DNA from 2 places in the Burkholderia sp. 3C genome. Region 1 is predicted to be linked to the other one. Evidence: predicted binding sites of a transcription regulator. Region 1 holds the regulator's gene; the other holds the start of a gene.
The links. The regulator FliA, encoded in region 1, starts transcription of late flagellar genes. The targets are predictions, from matches to a motif close to CTAAAGTTTNNNNNNNNNNNGCCGNTA.
Positions count from the first base shown of each region.

Region 2: motA (flagellar motor stator protein MotA) is a predicted target of FliA. The motif match lies at 3,755-3,781, and genes of this name have one in related genera.

Region 1 is NZ_BAAILN010000043.1:3,709-11,650, forward strand. It holds gene flhB (flagellar biosynthesis protein FlhB) at 1-812, shown strand, start outside; gene flhA (flagellar biosynthesis protein FlhA) at 809-2,914, shown strand; gene flhF (flagellar biosynthesis protein FlhF) at 2,911-4,662, shown strand; gene ACYP33_RS06325 (nucleotide-binding protein) at 4,655-5,467, shown strand; gene ACYP33_RS06330 (RNA polymerase sigma factor FliA) at 5,494-6,255, shown strand; S-adenosyl-L-homocysteine riboswitch at 6,420-6,487, shown strand; gene ahcY (adenosylhomocysteinase) at 6,589-7,942, shown strand, end outside.
Region 2 is NZ_BAAILN010000071.1:7,527-15,468, forward strand. It holds gene cheA (chemotaxis protein CheA) at 1-1,277, opposite strand, end outside; gene ACYP33_RS12880 (response regulator) at 1,343-1,720, opposite strand; gene motB (flagellar motor protein MotB) at 1,742-2,830, opposite strand; gene motA (flagellar motor stator protein MotA) at 2,847-3,707, opposite strand; gene flhC (flagellar transcriptional regulator FlhC) at 3,993-4,562, opposite strand; gene flhD (flagellar transcriptional regulator FlhD) at 4,661-4,981, opposite strand; gene ACYP33_RS12905 (glycosyltransferase family 4 protein) at 5,559-6,623, shown strand; gene ACYP33_RS12910 (H-NS histone family protein) at 6,720-7,016, opposite strand; gene ACYP33_RS12915 (Cof-type HAD-IIB family hydrolase) at 7,579-7,942, opposite strand, start outside.

The DNA.
Region 1 (7,942 bases):
TTACCGGCCTGGGCCGCGTGTTCTCGCCGAAAGGCGTGATCCAGCTCGGCATGGCGCTGGTCAAGACGCTGGTGGTGGGCGGCATCGGCGGCGTCGCGATCTGGCGCAGCCGCGACGACCTGCTCGCGCTCGCCACGCTGCCGCTGCACGAAGCGCTGGCCGACGCGATGCACCTGATCGCCGTGTGCTGCGGCATGACGGTCGCCGGCACGCTGGTGGTGGCGGCCCTCGATGTGCCGTACCAGATGTGGCAGCACAACAAGAAGCTGCGCATGACGAAGGAAGAAGTGAAGCGCGAGCACCGCGAAAACGAAGGCGATCCGCACGTGAAGGGCCGCATCCGCCAGCAGCAGCGCGCGATGGCGCGCCGCCGCATGATGTCCAACGTGCCGAAGGCCGACGTGGTCGTCACCAACCCGACCCACTTCGCGGTTGCGCTGCGCTACGCCGACGGCGAAATGCGCGCGCCGAAGGTGGTCGCCAAGGGCGTGAACCTGGTCGCCGCCCGCATTCGCGAACTTGCCGAGGAACATCGCGTGCCGATTCTCGAAGCGCCGCCGCTCGCGCGTGCGCTGTATCACAACGTCGATCTCGAACGCGAGATCCCCGGCCCGCTGTACGGCGCCGTGGCCGAAGTGCTGGCGTGGGTCTACCAGCTCAAGCGTTTCCGCAGCGAAGGCGGCGCGTTCCCGGCCGAGCCGACCGGCCTCGACGTGCCGGCCGAACTCGACAAGGGCAGCGAGATTGCCGACGAAGACGAAGCCGAGGAAGCCGACGAAGCGCTCGGCGGCCGCACCGGAGGCGCCGCATGAGCACGCCGACCTCGCTTCCGGGCGCCAAGCGCGCCGGCCGCCTCGACGTGGCGAACCTGCGCGCGCTGGCCGGCCCGGTGCTGATCGTCATGATCCTCGGCATGATGATCCTGCCGCTGCCGCCGTTCCTGCTGGATCTGCTGTTCACGTTCAACATCGCGCTGGCGGTGATGGTGCTGCTGGTCAGCATGTACACCATGAAGCCGCTCGATTTCGCGGCGTTCCCGAGCGTGCTGCTGTTCTCGACGCTGCTGCGCCTGTCGCTGAACGTCGCCTCCACGCGCGTGGTGCTGCTCGAAGGTCACACCGGCCCCGACGCGGCCGGCCAGGTGATCGAGGCGTTCGGTCACTTCCTGGTGGGCGGCAACTTCGCGGTCGGCATCGTGGTGTTCGTGATCCTGATGATCATCAACTTCACGGTGATCACGAAGGGCGCGGGGCGGATCGCCGAAGTGTCGGCGCGCTTCACGCTCGACGCGATGCCCGGCAAGCAGATGGCGATCGACGCCGACCTGAACGCCGGCCTGATCAACGAGGACCAGGCCCGCAAGCGCCGGGTCGCGGTGGCGCAGGAAGCCGAGTTCTACGGCTCGATGGACGGCGCCTCGAAGTTCGTGCGCGGCGACGCGATCGCCGGCCTGATCATCATGGTGATCAACGTGCTGGGCGGCCTGATCGTCGGCATTGTGCAGCACGACATGAGCTTTGCCGCCGCGGGCAAGAACTACACGCTGCTGACGATTGGCGACGGCCTGGTCGCGCAGATCCCGTCGCTGGTGATCTCGACCGCGGCCGGCGTGATCGTCTCGCGCGTGGCGACCGACGAGGACATCGGCACCCAGATCACCGGCCAGTTGTTCGCCAACCCGCGCGTGCTGCTCATTACCGGCGTGATCATCGCGGTGATGGGCCTGATCCCGAACATGCCGCACTTCGCCTTCCTGCTGCTGGGCGGCGGGCTGATCTGGCTGGCGCGCTCGATGAGCCGCCGCGAGGCCGCCAAGCGCGCCTCCGGCGACGTGACCGAGATCGCGCCGCCCGCCGCGCTGCCGGCCGACAGCCACGAAGCCACCTGGGAAGACGTCACGCTGATCGATCCACTGGGCCTCGAAGTGGGCTACCGGCTGATCTCGCTGGTCGACAACAGCGGCGATGGCGAACTGCTCAAGCGCATCAAGAGCATCCGCAAGAAGTTCGCGCAGGAAATCGGTTTTCTGCCGCCGGTGATTCATATCCGCGACAACCTGGAGCTGCGCCCGAACGGCTATCGCATCGCGCTGAAGGGCGTCGAGGTGGGCACCGGCGAAGCGTTTCCGGGCCAGTGGCTGGCGATCAACCCGGGCCAGGTCACGGCCGCGCTGCCCGGCGCGCAGACGCGCGACCCGGCGTTCGGCCTGCCGGCGGTGTGGATCGACGTGTCGCAGCGCGAACAGGCGCAGGTGTACGGCTATACCGTGGTGGACGCCAGCACCGTGATCGCCACCCACCTGAACCATCTGGTGGTGCAGCACGCCGCCGAGCTGCTCGGCCGCCAGGAAGTGCAGGCGCTGCTGGAGCGCACCGGCCGCGACGCGCCGTCGCTGATCGAGGATCTGGTGCCGAAGACGGTTTCGCTGACCACGCTGCAACGCGTGCTGCAGAACCTGCTGGAAGAAGGTGTGCCGATCCGCGACATGCGCACCATCATCGAAGCCGTGTCGGAGCAGTCGGGCCGCATCACCGATCCGTACGAACTGACCGCCGTGGTGCGGCTCGCGCTGGGACGCGCGATCACGCAACAGTGGTATCCGGGCACCGGCGAAATGCAGGTGATGGGTATCGACGCAAATTTGGAGCGGGTGCTGTCGCAAGCGCTCGCCACGGGCGCGAACCCCGGTCTCGAACCGGGTCTCGCGCACACGCTGCTGATCGGCACGCAAGAAGCGATGCTGCGGCAGCAGAACATGGGGCTGCCGCCCGTGCTGCTGGTGCAGCACGCGCTGCGCGCGATGCTCGCGCGTTTCCTGCGCCGCAGCCTGCCGCAACTGAAAGTGCTGTCCTATGCCGAAGTGCCGGAAACACGCACGATCAAAGTCACGAACGTCATCGGGGGTAACGCTTGAACATCCGCAAATTCACTGGCGCAACGAGCCGCGACGCACTGCGTCTGGTGCGTGAAGCGCTTGGCGGCGATGCCGTCGTGCTGTCGAACCGCACGCTCGACGACGGTTCGGTCGAAATCGTCGCGCTCGCGGACGCCGAGCTGGCCGCGCTGGCGCCGAAATCGCCGGCCGCCGCGCCCGCGCAGGCCCGCGCGCTGCCGCCCGCCGCCCGCCCGGCGCCGGCCGCCAACGCTGCCGCCGCGCCCGCCGCGCCGCGCATGCCGGCCAATCCGTACGCCTCGGGCGACGTGTTCTCGTCGATGTTCGGCGCGAGCGCCGACACCACGGAACCGGCCTCGGCTGCCTCGCGCTACGACCTGGGCGACGACGACCAGCACGACGCCGCCCCGGCCGCCGCCGCACCCGCCTACGAACCGGCCCCGGCCGTCGCGCCGTCGACGCCGGCCCCGTGGCTCGTCGAGCACGCGCGCCGCCTGACGCGCCAGCACGATGCGATCTCGGCCCCGGCCGCACGCGGCGAACCGGTCACGGCCGCCGAATTGAATGCGGCGCTCGACGATAGCGCAACGCCCGAATGGGCGCGCGACATCGTGCGCAACGTCGCCGCCCGCGTGGAGCCGCCGCAACGCCCGGCCGCCCCGGCCGCTGCGTCCGCCCCGGCGATCTCGCCGGCCGTCGCCAAGCTCGCCGAGCGCGTGGTGCGCGGCACCCAGACGCCGGCCGCCTCGATCGCCGACGAAGTCAATTCGCGCATCGAGCGGATCGTCAACGAGACGGTGATGAACGAGCTGTCGGCGATGCGCGGCATGATGGAAGAGCAGTTCGCCGGCCTCGTATGGGGCGACCGCCAACGCCGCAGCCCGCTGCATGGCGCGCTGACCAAGCGCCTGTTCTCGGCCGGCTTCTCGGCGCAACTGGTGCGCACCCTGGTCGACAACCTGCCGGCCGACGTGTCGGCGGGCAGCTTCGAAGGCGCCTGCGAGTGGGCCGAAACGGTGCTGGCCGGCAACCTGCCGGTGCTCGACAGCGAGGATGCGCTGATGGAGCGCGGCGGCGTGTTCGCGCTGATGGGGCCGACCGGCGTGGGCAAGACCACCACCACCGCCAAGCTGGCCGCGCGCTGCGTGATGCGCTTCGGCGCCAGCAAGGTCGCGCTGCTGACCACCGACAGCTACCGGATCGGCGGCCACGAACAACTGCGCATCTTCGGCCGGATTCTCGGCGTGCCGGTGCATGCGGTGAAGGATGGCGGCGATCTGCAACTGGCGCTCTCGGAGCTGCGCAACAAGCACATCGTGCTGATCGACACGATCGGCATGAGCCAGCGCGACCGCACCGTGTCCGACCAGATCGCGATGCTGCAAGGCGCCGATTCGCGCGTGCAGCGGCTGCTGCTGATGTCGGCGACCAGCCACGGCGATACGCTCAACGAAGTGGTGCAGGCCTATCGCGGCGCGGGTCAGACCGATCTCGCCGGCTGCATCCTGACCAAGCTCGACGAGGCCACCAACCTCGGCAGCGTGCTCGACACGGTGATCCGCTACCAACTGCCGGTGCACTACGTGTCGACCGGCCAGAAGGTGCCGGAGAACCTGTACGTCGCCACCCGCAAGTTCCTGCTCAAGAGCGCGTTCTGCGTGCCGCGCGACGGCTCGCCGTTCGTGCCGCACGAAGACGAACTGCCCGGCATGCTGTCGGCTCTGGCCGGCCGCCCGGGCGCCGGACAACACGAGGTCTACTTTGGATAAGCGCACTACCGATCAGGCCGAAGGATTGCGGCGCTTGCTGGCCGGCCGCGCCACCCGGATCGTTGCGGTCACCGGCGGCCCGTCGGGCGTCGGCTGCACCTCGGCGGTCGTCAATCTGGCTGCCGCGCTGGCCGCGCTCGGCAAGGACGTGCTGGTGGTCGACGAGCGCTCGGACGTGGAATCCGCCACCGCGACGCTGGCCGGCGCCTGGTTGCGCACCGGCACCACGGTGCGTCACGAGGCCGGCTTCTCGCTGTGCGTGGCGGCCGATCTGGCGCGCGACGGCTACGACGACGAGCGCCTGGCCGCCTATCTCGACGGCGCGGCGGACATCGTGCTGGTGGACGCCCAGCGCGACGCGAACGGTGCGCTGTCGGCGCTCGCGCGCGCCGCGCACGACGTGCTGATCGTCACGCGGGTGGCCGGCGCGGCGATCACCGAAGCCTATGCCTGCATGAAGCGCCTGCACTACGCGCACGCGCTCGCGCAGTTCCGCGTGCTGATCAACCACGTGCAGAGCGAAGCCGATGCGCGCGCCGCCTACGAGAATCTGGCCGGCGTGGCGGGGCGCTACCTGACGGTCGCGCTGGAAGAAGGCGGCTACGTCAGCGCCGATCCGCTCGTCGCGCGTGCCCGCGAACTGGTGCACACGGTGGTGGACGCGTTTCCGTCGGCCGCCGCCGCGCGCGACTACCGGCAGATCGCGTCGGACCTGCTGTACTGGCCGATGCGCTCGGCGCCGGTCGCCGGCCGGCCGTTCGCCGCTACGCCGGCCGTCGAACGGGGTGCGGCGCAAGCCGCCTGACCCAAAGGGCTATCAGGAGAGAGCCGATGTACAACGCTCAAGGAAAACTGTCCACGTCGGCGATGGCCGAGGCCGGGATGGGGCAAGCCGAGGTGCTCGCGAAATATGCGCCGCTGGTGCGTCGTCTGGGCCTGCAACTGGTCGCGAAGATGCCGGCCAGCGTCGATCTCGACGACCTGATCCAGGCCGGCATGATCGGCCTGCTCGACGCGGCCGGCCGCTACAAGGAAGATCAGGGCGCGCAGTTCGAAACCTACGCGACGCAGCGCATTCGCGGTGCGATGCTCGACGAGCTGCGCAGCAACGACTGGTTGCCGCGCAGCCTGCGCAAGACCTCGCGCGAGGTGGAGCAGGCCGTGCACCGCGTCGAGCAGAAGCTCGGCCGCCCGGCCAACGAAACCGAGATCGCCACGCACCTGGAGATGCCGCTCGACGAGTACCAGTCGATGCTGCAGGATCTGCACGGCAGCCAGTTGATCTATTACGAGGATTTCGACCGCTCCGCCGACGACGAGCCGTTCCTCGACCGCTATCGCGTGGACCATTCGGACCCGCTGTCGGCGCTGCTCGACGATCACCTGCGCGCCGCGCTGGTGGAGGCGATCGATCGCCTGCCCGAGCGCGAGAAATTGCTGATGTCGCTGTATTACGAGCGCGGGCTGAATCTGCGCGAAATCGGCGCGGTGCTGGAGGTCAGCGAATCGCGCGTGTGTCAGTTGCACAGCCAGGCCGTGGCGCGTCTGCGCGCCCGCCTGCGCGAACAGGCCTGGGTCGGCGCCGAACACTGAGCGCCGCGTATCGGGTGCCGCAGTGCGCCACGGCGCGCCGCACGAGGCCCGCAGGCGAGTGCCCGCCTGCCGCCATCGTCGCGATCGATCGCGGGATTTCGGCCGCCGAATCCCGCGCCGTGCGTGTGGGAATTGTTCACGACTGTTTGCTACAATCCGTGCTCGTTTCCGAGGAGCGTTGCGACGGGCGTCCTGCCCGCCAGGCTCGGAAATCTTCACCGCGCGGCCCGCACCGCCCGGCGGGTCCGTCCCCACGAACCCTCCGGCCAGCGAGCCGCTCCTTGAACGGCGCTCACGTCACCAATCTTTGATCCATCAAGAAAGGAGGGCGTGATGAACGCCGTTATCGATTCGAAAGCTTCCAACGATTACCTCGTCGCCGACCTGGCGCTGGCCGCCTGGGGCCGCAAGGAACTGAACATCGCCGAGACCGAAATGCCCGGCCTGATGCAGATCCGCGAGGAAAACAAGGCATCGCAGCCGCTGAAGGGCGCGCGCATCGCCGGTTCGCTGCACATGACGATCCAGACAGGCGTGCTGATCGAGACGCTGAAGGCGCTCGGCGCCGACGTGCGCTGGGCCTCGTGCAACATCTTCTCGACGCAGGATCACGCGGCCGCGGCCATCGTCGAAGCCGGCGTGCCGGTGTTCGCGTTCAAGGGCGAATCGCTCGACGAATACTGGGAGTTCTCGCACCGCATCTTCGAATGGCCGAACGGCGAATTCGCCAACATGATCCTCGACGACGGCGGCGACGCCACGTTGCTGCTGATCCTCGGCGCGAAGGCCGAGAAGGATCGCTCGGTGATCGCCAAGCCGACCAACGAGGAAGAAGTCGCGCTGTACAAGTCGATCGCCGCGCACCTCGACGCCGATCCGGTGTGGTACTCGACGCGCCTCGCGCATATCAAGGGCGTGACGGAAGAAACCACCACCGGCGTGCACCGTCTGTACCAGATGGAAAAGGACGGCCGCCTGCCGTTCCCGGCGTTCAACGTCAACGATTCGGTCACCAAGTCGAAGTTCGACAACCTGTACGGCTGCCGCGAATCGCTGGTGGACGGCATCAAGCGCGCGACCGACGTGATGATCGCGGGCAAGATCGCGGTGGTGGCCGGCTACGGCGACGTGGGCAAGGGCTGCGCGCAATCGCTGCGTGGCCTCGGCGCGACCGTGTGGGTCACGGAAATCGATCCGATCTGCGCGCTGCAGGCGGCGATGGAAGGCTACCGCGTCGTGACGATGGAATACGCCGCCGACAAGGCCGACATCTTCGTGACGGCCACCGGCAACTTCCACGTGATCGGCCACGACCACATGAAGGCGATGCGTCACAACGCGATCGTCTGCAACATCGGCCACTTCGATTCCGAAATCGACATCGCGTCGACCCGCCAGTACCAGTGGGACAACATCAAGCCGCAGGTCGACCACATCATCTTCCCGGACGGCAAGCGCGTGATCCTGCTGGCCGAAGGCCGCCTGGTCAACCTCGGCTGCGCGACCGGCCACCCGTCGTTCGTGATGTCGAACTCGTTCGCCAACCAGACGCTCGCGCAGATCGAACTGTTCGTGCGTGGCGAGCAGTACGAGAACAAGGTGTACGTGCTGCCGAAGCATCTGGACGAGAAGGTCGCGCGCCTGCATCTGGAGCGCATCGGTGCGAACCTGACGGTGCTGTCGCCGG
Region 2 (7,942 bases), on a different contig from region 1:
ATCGGCATCATGCGGATCGACATCACCGCTTCCTGCAGGTCGCGCGCGTTGCGTTCGAGCTGCGCCATGCCGTTGTAGAGGCGGTCGTGCAGGGCCGGATCGAACGCGCTGGTCGTTTCGGCCAGCATCGCCTGCGTGATCACGAGCTCGCCGACCAGGTTGATCAGCTGGTCGACCTTTTCGACGCCGACGCGAATCGAACTGCCTTCGGCGTTCGCCGGCGCGTGCGAGCGGGCGCGGCGGTCCTCGCCGTGCGCGGCCTTGGCGTCGCCGTCGGCCGGGGCGGCGGCCGGTGCGGCTGCGGCCGGCGCGGGGGCGACCGGCGCCGGCGCAGCGGCAACGGGTGCGGCAGCCGGAGCCGGTGCAGGCGCGGCGGCCGGCGCGGCAGCCACCGGCGCGGCGGGCGCGGGCGCCGGGGCCGCTTCGAGCGTGGCCGGCGCACTCGCGGCGCCGTCGCCCGGCGCGGTGCCGTGGCCGATCGAGATCTGGCTGTCGTCGATCACGAAGCACAGCACGGCGACGATGTCATCGGACGGCACGTCGCTGTCGAGCCAGAGCGTGACGTCGTCGCCCGCTTCGCTGCGGCCGACGATGCGGCCCAGGTTGCCGAGTTCCTCGACCAGCAGGTCGCGATCCTTGGCGCCGACGCCGCGCAGCGTGATGCGCAGATGCGGGCCGCTCTCGCCACCGGCGGCCGGGGCGCTGCCCGGATGGGCCGCTTCCACCGCCTGCGCGATGACGTGATCGGGCGCGCCGTTGCCGGACGTCGCGCTGAATTCGGCGGCGGCCGCCGCGAACGCGAGTTCGAGATCGGCTTCGGATTCGTCTTCCTCGGCAGCCGGTGCGGCGGCGGCCGGTGCCGCCTTGGGAGCCGCAGCTTGACCGAGCGCTTCCCGCTGCAGCGTTTCGAGCTTGGCGCAGATCGCCGCGGCGGCCGCCGCATCGGGCTCGGCGCTCGCGCGATAGTCGGCCAGCTGATCCGACAGCACGTCCTTGGTTTCGAGGAACGCGTCGATCATCGGCATCGTCAGCGTGATCTCGTGATTACGCGCGCGGTCGAGCAGCGATTCGAGAATGTGGGTGGTGTCGGTCAGCGCCGCGAAACCGAAGGTGGCCGCGCCCCCCTTGATCGAATGCGCGGCGCGGAAGATCGCGGCCAGATCCTCGGGGTCCGGCGAGCCTGCGTCGAGACCGAGCAGCAACTGCTCCATCTGCGCGAGCAGCTCGTCGGCCTCGTCGAAAAACGTCTGATAGAACTGGGTGATATCGAGAGTCATGCCGGATCCACGTCGGTGTCGTCGGTTGGCGTCTTATGGGGTTCGGTCGCGGTGCGCTCGCGCGACTACGGGTGGCTCGGCGCCGCCAACGCGGCCACCAGGTCCAGCAGGGTGTCGGGGTCCAACGGCTTTTCGATCCAGCCGGTCGCCCCCGCCTCGCGCACCGACGACTTGAATTCGTCGCTGCTTTCGGTCGTCAGCACCAGGATCGGCGTGTCCGCGTAGGTGCCGCGCGCGCGCAGCGTGCGAATCACGTCGAGGCCGTTCTTGCCCGGCATGTGGTGATCGGTCACGACCAGGTCGAAGGCGATCGCCGCCGCGAGTTCGAGCGCGATCTCGCCGTCGGCGGCCACGTGCACGTCGTAGCCCGCGTCGGCGAGCGTCGCCTGGAGCAGCGCGCGCATGGTCGCGGAGTCGTCGATGGCGAGAATGGAGCGGATCATGTCGTTCGGTTCCGGTTCACATTAGTGGGCGCTGCCGGTCGCCGGGGCCAGCGGCGCGATCGGCGCCGCCGGGGCAACCGCCGGCTTGCCGGCCACCGGCGCCACGGCCGTGCCCGGCGCCGCCGTGGCCGGCTTGCCGGCACCGCCCGCGATCTGCTGGGCCAGCGCTTGCGAGCCCGCGGCGTCGTTCGACAGCGTGGTGGCGGTCGAGTCGTCGCGCATCAACGCCATTTCCGACTTGTGGTTCAGCACCAGGATGCTGATCCGGCGGTTTTCCGGATCGAGCGGATCGGCCTTGTTGAGGTTCTGCGTGGAGGCCAGGCCTGTCACGCGCAGCACCTTCGCCTCGTCCATCCCGCCCGACACCAGCTCGCGGCGCGACGCGTTCGCGCGGTCGGCCGACAGTTCCCAGTTGCTGTAGCCCTTCTCGCCGCCCGAATACGGAATGGCGTCGGTGTGGCCCTGCATCACGATGCGGTTCGGCACGTCGTTCAGCGTCTTGCCGATCTCGCGCAGGATGTCGCGCATGTACGGTTCGACGGCGTCGCTCGACAGCGCGAACATCGGCCGCTTCTGGGTATCGACGATCTCGATGCGCAAGCCCGTCATGGTCGAATCGATGCGGATCTGCTGCTTGAACTGGCGCAGCACGGGGTTGGCCTCGATCGCGGCCATCAGCTTGATCTGCAGGTCGTGCAGGCGCACCTGTTCGAGACGGTCCTGCGCGCCGGCGGTCTGTTCGGTGTTGTGCTCGTCCTCGCGGCCGCTCTGCGCGAGCCGGTTGGCCAGCGCCGAGGTGCCGTCGGTGCGGCGCGTGGTGCCCGAGTCGCTGCGCGTGATGTCCGCGCCACCGCCGTTGACGATGCTCGAATCCTGCGAGCTGCGATCGCCGGAGCCGAAGATCGCGGCCTTCAGCGGGGTATTGAAATAGTCGGCGATGCCCTTGAGCTGCACCGGCGTGGCCGCCGACAGCAGCCACATCAGCAGGAAGAACGCCATCATCGCGGTCATGAAGTCCGCATAGGCGAGCTTCCAGGCGCCACCGTGGTGGCCCTTCTTCGCCGGCGCGACCCGCTTGACGACGATCGCTCGATCCTTGCCCTTGCTCATCGCCCGGCCGCTCCGCTTACTTCGCCTTCACACGGCGCACGTGCTCTTCCAGCTCGGCGAACGACGGGCGTTCGGTCGAGAAGAGCACCTTGCGGCCAAATTCCACGGCGATCGCCGGCGCATAGCCGTTCAGGCTCGCGAGGATCGTCACCTTGATGCACTGGAACAGCTTGGTGGATTCGGCCGCGCGTTGCTCGGCCAGGCTCGCGAGCGGGCCGATCAGGCCGTACGACAGCAGAATCCCGAGGAACGTGCCGACCAGCGCCTGCGCGATCATCGCGCCGAGCACCGCGGGCGGCTTGTCGGCCGAGGCCATGGTGTGCACCACGCCCATCACCGCCGCCACGATCCCGAACGCCGGCATCGCGTCGCCGACGCGGTTCAGCGCATGCGCGGGGCCTTCCACTTCCACGTGGTGCGTCTCGATTTCCTCGTCCATCAGGCTTTCGATCTCGAACGCGTTCATGTTGCCGCCGACCATCAGGCGCAGGTAGTCGGTCAGGAACTCGACCATGTGCTTGTCGGCGAGGATCTTCGGGTATTGGGTGAAGATCGGGCTCTTCTCGGGGTCGTCGATGTCGGCCTCGAGCGTCAGCGTGCCTTCCTTGCGCGCCTTGGCGAGCAGCACGTAGAGCAGCCCCATCAATTCCATGTACAGCTCTTTGGTGTACTTCGAGCCCTTGAACAGGCTCGGCAACGCGCGCAGCGTCGACTTGATCATCTTCACGCCGTTGCCGAGGATGAACGCGCCCACGCCGGCGCCCACGATCATCAGGATTTCGAGCGGCTGAACCAGGGCGCCCAGGTGGCCGCCCGCGAGCGCGTAGCCGCCGAACACGGACAACAACGTCACGAGAGTTCCCACGATAATCAGCACAGCCTGTCCCTCACGAGTGGCCGGCGGGAAGGCCGCCGTTAAGTGGTTTACGGCAGATGGGGCGAAAACTTTCACCGTCCCGGGCGGGGGCTAACCCGATATCGGCGCCGGCCGGCGAGCCGGCAGCCGGACGGCCGCGCGGCGGGCCACCAGGCGCCCGTCGCCGGCCATCGCGATGCGGCGCCGGTCCTGCCATGGGGTCGTGTCGATCGATCGGCTCGCGCCGGGAATTTCGTGCCGAACCGGCCGTGCGGGCGCGCACCGGGCGGCTGCCCGGTCAGCCGCTCAGGCGGCGGCCGGCACCGGCAGCTCGGCCAGGCGTGTCTCCGCTTTCGCCGCGGCCTTGCGGGTCTTGCCGGCGCGCGACGGCGGCTGGCACAGGCCGCACACGAAGCCGTGCTGCGGATCGTGGGCATGGGCGACGAATTGACCGCCGCAGCGCGTGCAAGGCGTCATCTGGAGCATCCCCGAATCGAAGAAACGCACCAGCGTCCAGGCGCGCGTGAGGCTCAGCGCCGCTTCGTCGTCGGACAGCCCGACGTGTTCCAGGTAGAGCCGGTAGCTCTTGACGATCGACTGGATCGAATCGCAGCCGCCGTGTGCCTGCATGAAACGGTAGATGTTATAGAACAGCGACGAATGGATATTCGGCTGCCAGGTCATGAACCAGTCGGTCGAGAACGGCAGCATGCCCTTCGGCGGGGAGACGCCCTTCAGTTCCTTGTACAGCTTGATCAACCGGTCGCGAGACAGGTTGGTCTCGGCCTCGAGCAGTTGCAGTCGTGCACCCAGCTCGATCAGCTCGATCGCCAAGGTGATTTCCTTGACCTCGAGCACCACGCTCTTCGTCGCCATTGCTAGCCTCCGGATTTTCCGGGAATGAGTCGGCGCTCGCGCTCACCGGACGCGCGAACGCGTACCGGGCCACGGCTGCCAGTGTTCTGGGAAAAAAATTATCGGAGGCTTTCGACGGGCTGGCCGGCCATCAGGATGGCCGTGTGTGCCTGCGCGACGGCCGTGCTTCGGCCCTTGTCGGCAAGCGAGGACAGCAACGCATGATCGTCGAAACGGAAGCGGCAGAGCATCTGGTTCGATGCGGCCAGCTTGACCGTTTGTGCGAGTGTCAGGTTCGCGAGGACTTCCGCGAGATCTTCCGAGATACCCATGCGGAACATGCCCATAGCCTTGTCCTCACGCAGCAGACGCTGCGCCAGCAACAGGTACGACAGGTTCACTTCCTTGATCTCGGCGAGCATTTCACTGGTCGCGCTCATGATTCCCCCGTAAGAAATCTTGGCCATCTGCTTTGAAAACGTTTGCCTCGATCGCTCGCCCTCCATGGGTCGGCAACCGGCGTTTATATTCTTACGGCATTGTGGCCAATCGGATTTTGCGCCGGTATCAGCGAAGACGAATCTACAACGCAGGATTTCTCTGTAAACCGTGTAGGAATTTTTCCGACAGTGTCAGAGAATTACCGGAGATGAAAAAATCGCGTAAGCCGTTGATCAGTAAGGGATATAGGGCGACCGATCAGAGTTTTTTTGGCAAATTATAGAACTATTTCTACGGCTGTAACAATCGGTAGGTAAGGGTAGGAAAGAACCTTCCGATCGCGGCGAGGTCCCCGTGGCGGCAACCCGGTAAACTCCCTATTTCAGCCTGTAACAAGGGTTAAGCGTTTGAAAATTCGCTCGATTCGCCGCGAGCCATCCCGATAATAGAGTCGAACGGTCGGCCGGCGGTCAAAAGATTTTCGTCAGCGCCGCCCCATCGTCTGCCGCCGGCGACGCCCTGCATGGGCGCGACCTTCCGGCAGGCCCGGCCACCCTACGCCCAGGAGAACCACTCATGCGCATCGCACAAGTTGCCCCGCTCTACGAAGCCGTCCCGCCGAAACTTTACGGCGGCACCGAACGTGTCGTGTCTTACCTCACGGAAGCGCTGGTCGAACTCGGCCACGACGTCACGCTGTTTGCAAGCGGCGATTCCGTCACGTCGGCGAAGCTCGAAGCGTCGTGGCCGCGCGCGTTGCGTCTCGACCCGTCGATCCGCGATTCGATGGCGCCGCACATGCGCCTGCTCGAGCAGATCGCTCGCGTCGCCCAGGATTTCGACGTGCTTCACCTGCACCTCGACTATCTGCCGTTCCCGCTGCTCTCGCGCCTCGACGTGCCTTACGTGACCACGCTGCACGGCCGTCTCGACCTGCCCGAGCTGCAGCCGGTGTTCAACGCGTTCCCGAATGCGCCGGTGGTGTCGATCTCGAACTCGCAGCGCGTGCCGCTGCCGCAAGCCGGCTGGGCCGGCACGGTCTATCACGGCCTGCCCGACACGCTGCTCACGCCGCACACCGACCGCAAGCCCGAATACCTGGCGTTCCTGGGCCGTATCTGCCCGGAAAAGCGCGTCGATACCGCCATCCGCATCGCGGCCAAGAGCGGCCTTCCGCTGAAGATCGCGGCCAAGGTCGACAAGGTCGACGAGGAATACTTCAAGACCGAGATCGAGCCGCTGCTGGCATCGGCCGATGTCGAATTCATCGGCGAGATCAACGAAGCGCAGAAGCCGGCGTTCCTGTCGGGCGCCAAGGCGCTGCTGTTCCCGATCGACTGGCCGGAGCCGTTCGGCCTGGTGATGATCGAATCGATGGCGTGCGGCACGCCGGTGATCGCGTTCAACCGCGGCTCGGTGCCGGAAGTGATCGAAGACGGTCTGACCGGCTTCATCGTCGAGGATGAACACAGCGCGGTGGGCGCACTGCAGAAAATCGATATGCTCTCGCGCACCGCGATTCGCGAACGTTTCGAAACCCGCTTCAGCTCGAAGACAATGGCGCGCCAATACGTGGAGATTTACGAAAAGCTGGGCGCCACCGCAAGTCAACCGCATTTGACGCGACTGGCCGCAAGCTGATCGGCATTCGGGCCGAGCGGCCCGAAATTCGAATCAAAAAAAGAAAGCCGCATCGACGATGCGGCTTTTTTATTTCCGGTAACACAACGCGGCGGCTTACTCGACGAGAAAGCGCTCGCGATTTTTACCGACGATCCAATTCGGCGGCTTGCCCCGGCCGCTCCAACTGGCACCCGACTTCGGATCCCGATACTTGGGCGGCAGCGGCGCCTTTTTCGGCGGACGGCCGCGCCGGGCTTTCTCGGCAAAACCGAGATCCTGCGCGGTCAGGCCATATTCGGCGATCTTGCGTTGCACATCGGCTATCACGGCCTCCACTTCCTGACGGCGAACGTCATCGGCTTGCGCTTGAAGGTCAGCGATCTGCGCCTTGAGTTTTGCGTATTGAGACATGTTTACTCCCTATTCACGATTCGCCAGGCCATCGGAGCCTAATCACTATTCCCGCTTTTCGCAATCGGCACTGCACCGGAATTCAATCAAAACGAATGCTTACGAAAAGAATTTATAGCGGACCCACTCTATTTGGACACCGAGTTAATTCTAAAGAAATTCGTACCGGATCCATCTCGGATTTAACAATCCTTGACGCTTCGACACGCTCTGGCTTTCCCCATAATCCTTAACGAAACAGGATGCGTCAATTGCATCGCGTTACGTCCCATCACGGTGACAAAATTAACGCCCTTTTTGACTCGAATCGTGACGAAAAGGTGTCGGAAAGTTAACGTGCGAGAGGTGTTGTGCAATCGCGCCAAGCCACGCCGGCAAAAGGCTGGCGGCTAGCCGAATGGTGCATGCACGGCAATGGAGAAACGCCCGGCACCGGCACTGCCGAATCAGAAACGCCATTCGGTCTATTTTCTCCAACCGGTACTCCGGCGCATTGTTTTATCAGCGAGCGCGATGGCGCCCGAGTGTGAAGGCCGGCCGACGGGTTCCGGGCCGGTGCCCCTCAGCGCGCGATGCCGGCCCCGGCGTCGAGTTCGAACAGGCTGCGCAGATGCCGGGCCACCCCGGCTTCGGCGTTGCTGCCGATGCGCGGCACCTCGGGCAGGCGCAGCATCAGGTCCGGATTGGCATTGTTCATCATGAACGGGAAGCCGGCCGTTTCCAGCAGGTCGATGTCGTTCATGTTGTCGCCGAACGCCACGCAGTGCGCGCGATCGAGGCCGAGCCGCTCCAGCACGACACGCAGCGCGCGGCCCTTCGAGACGCCGGCCGTCATCACTTCCAGGCAATCGGGCAGCGAATAGGTGACGTACAACGCTTCGCCGAAGCGGTTCTTCAGATTGGCGGCCACTGCCGCCAGATCCTGC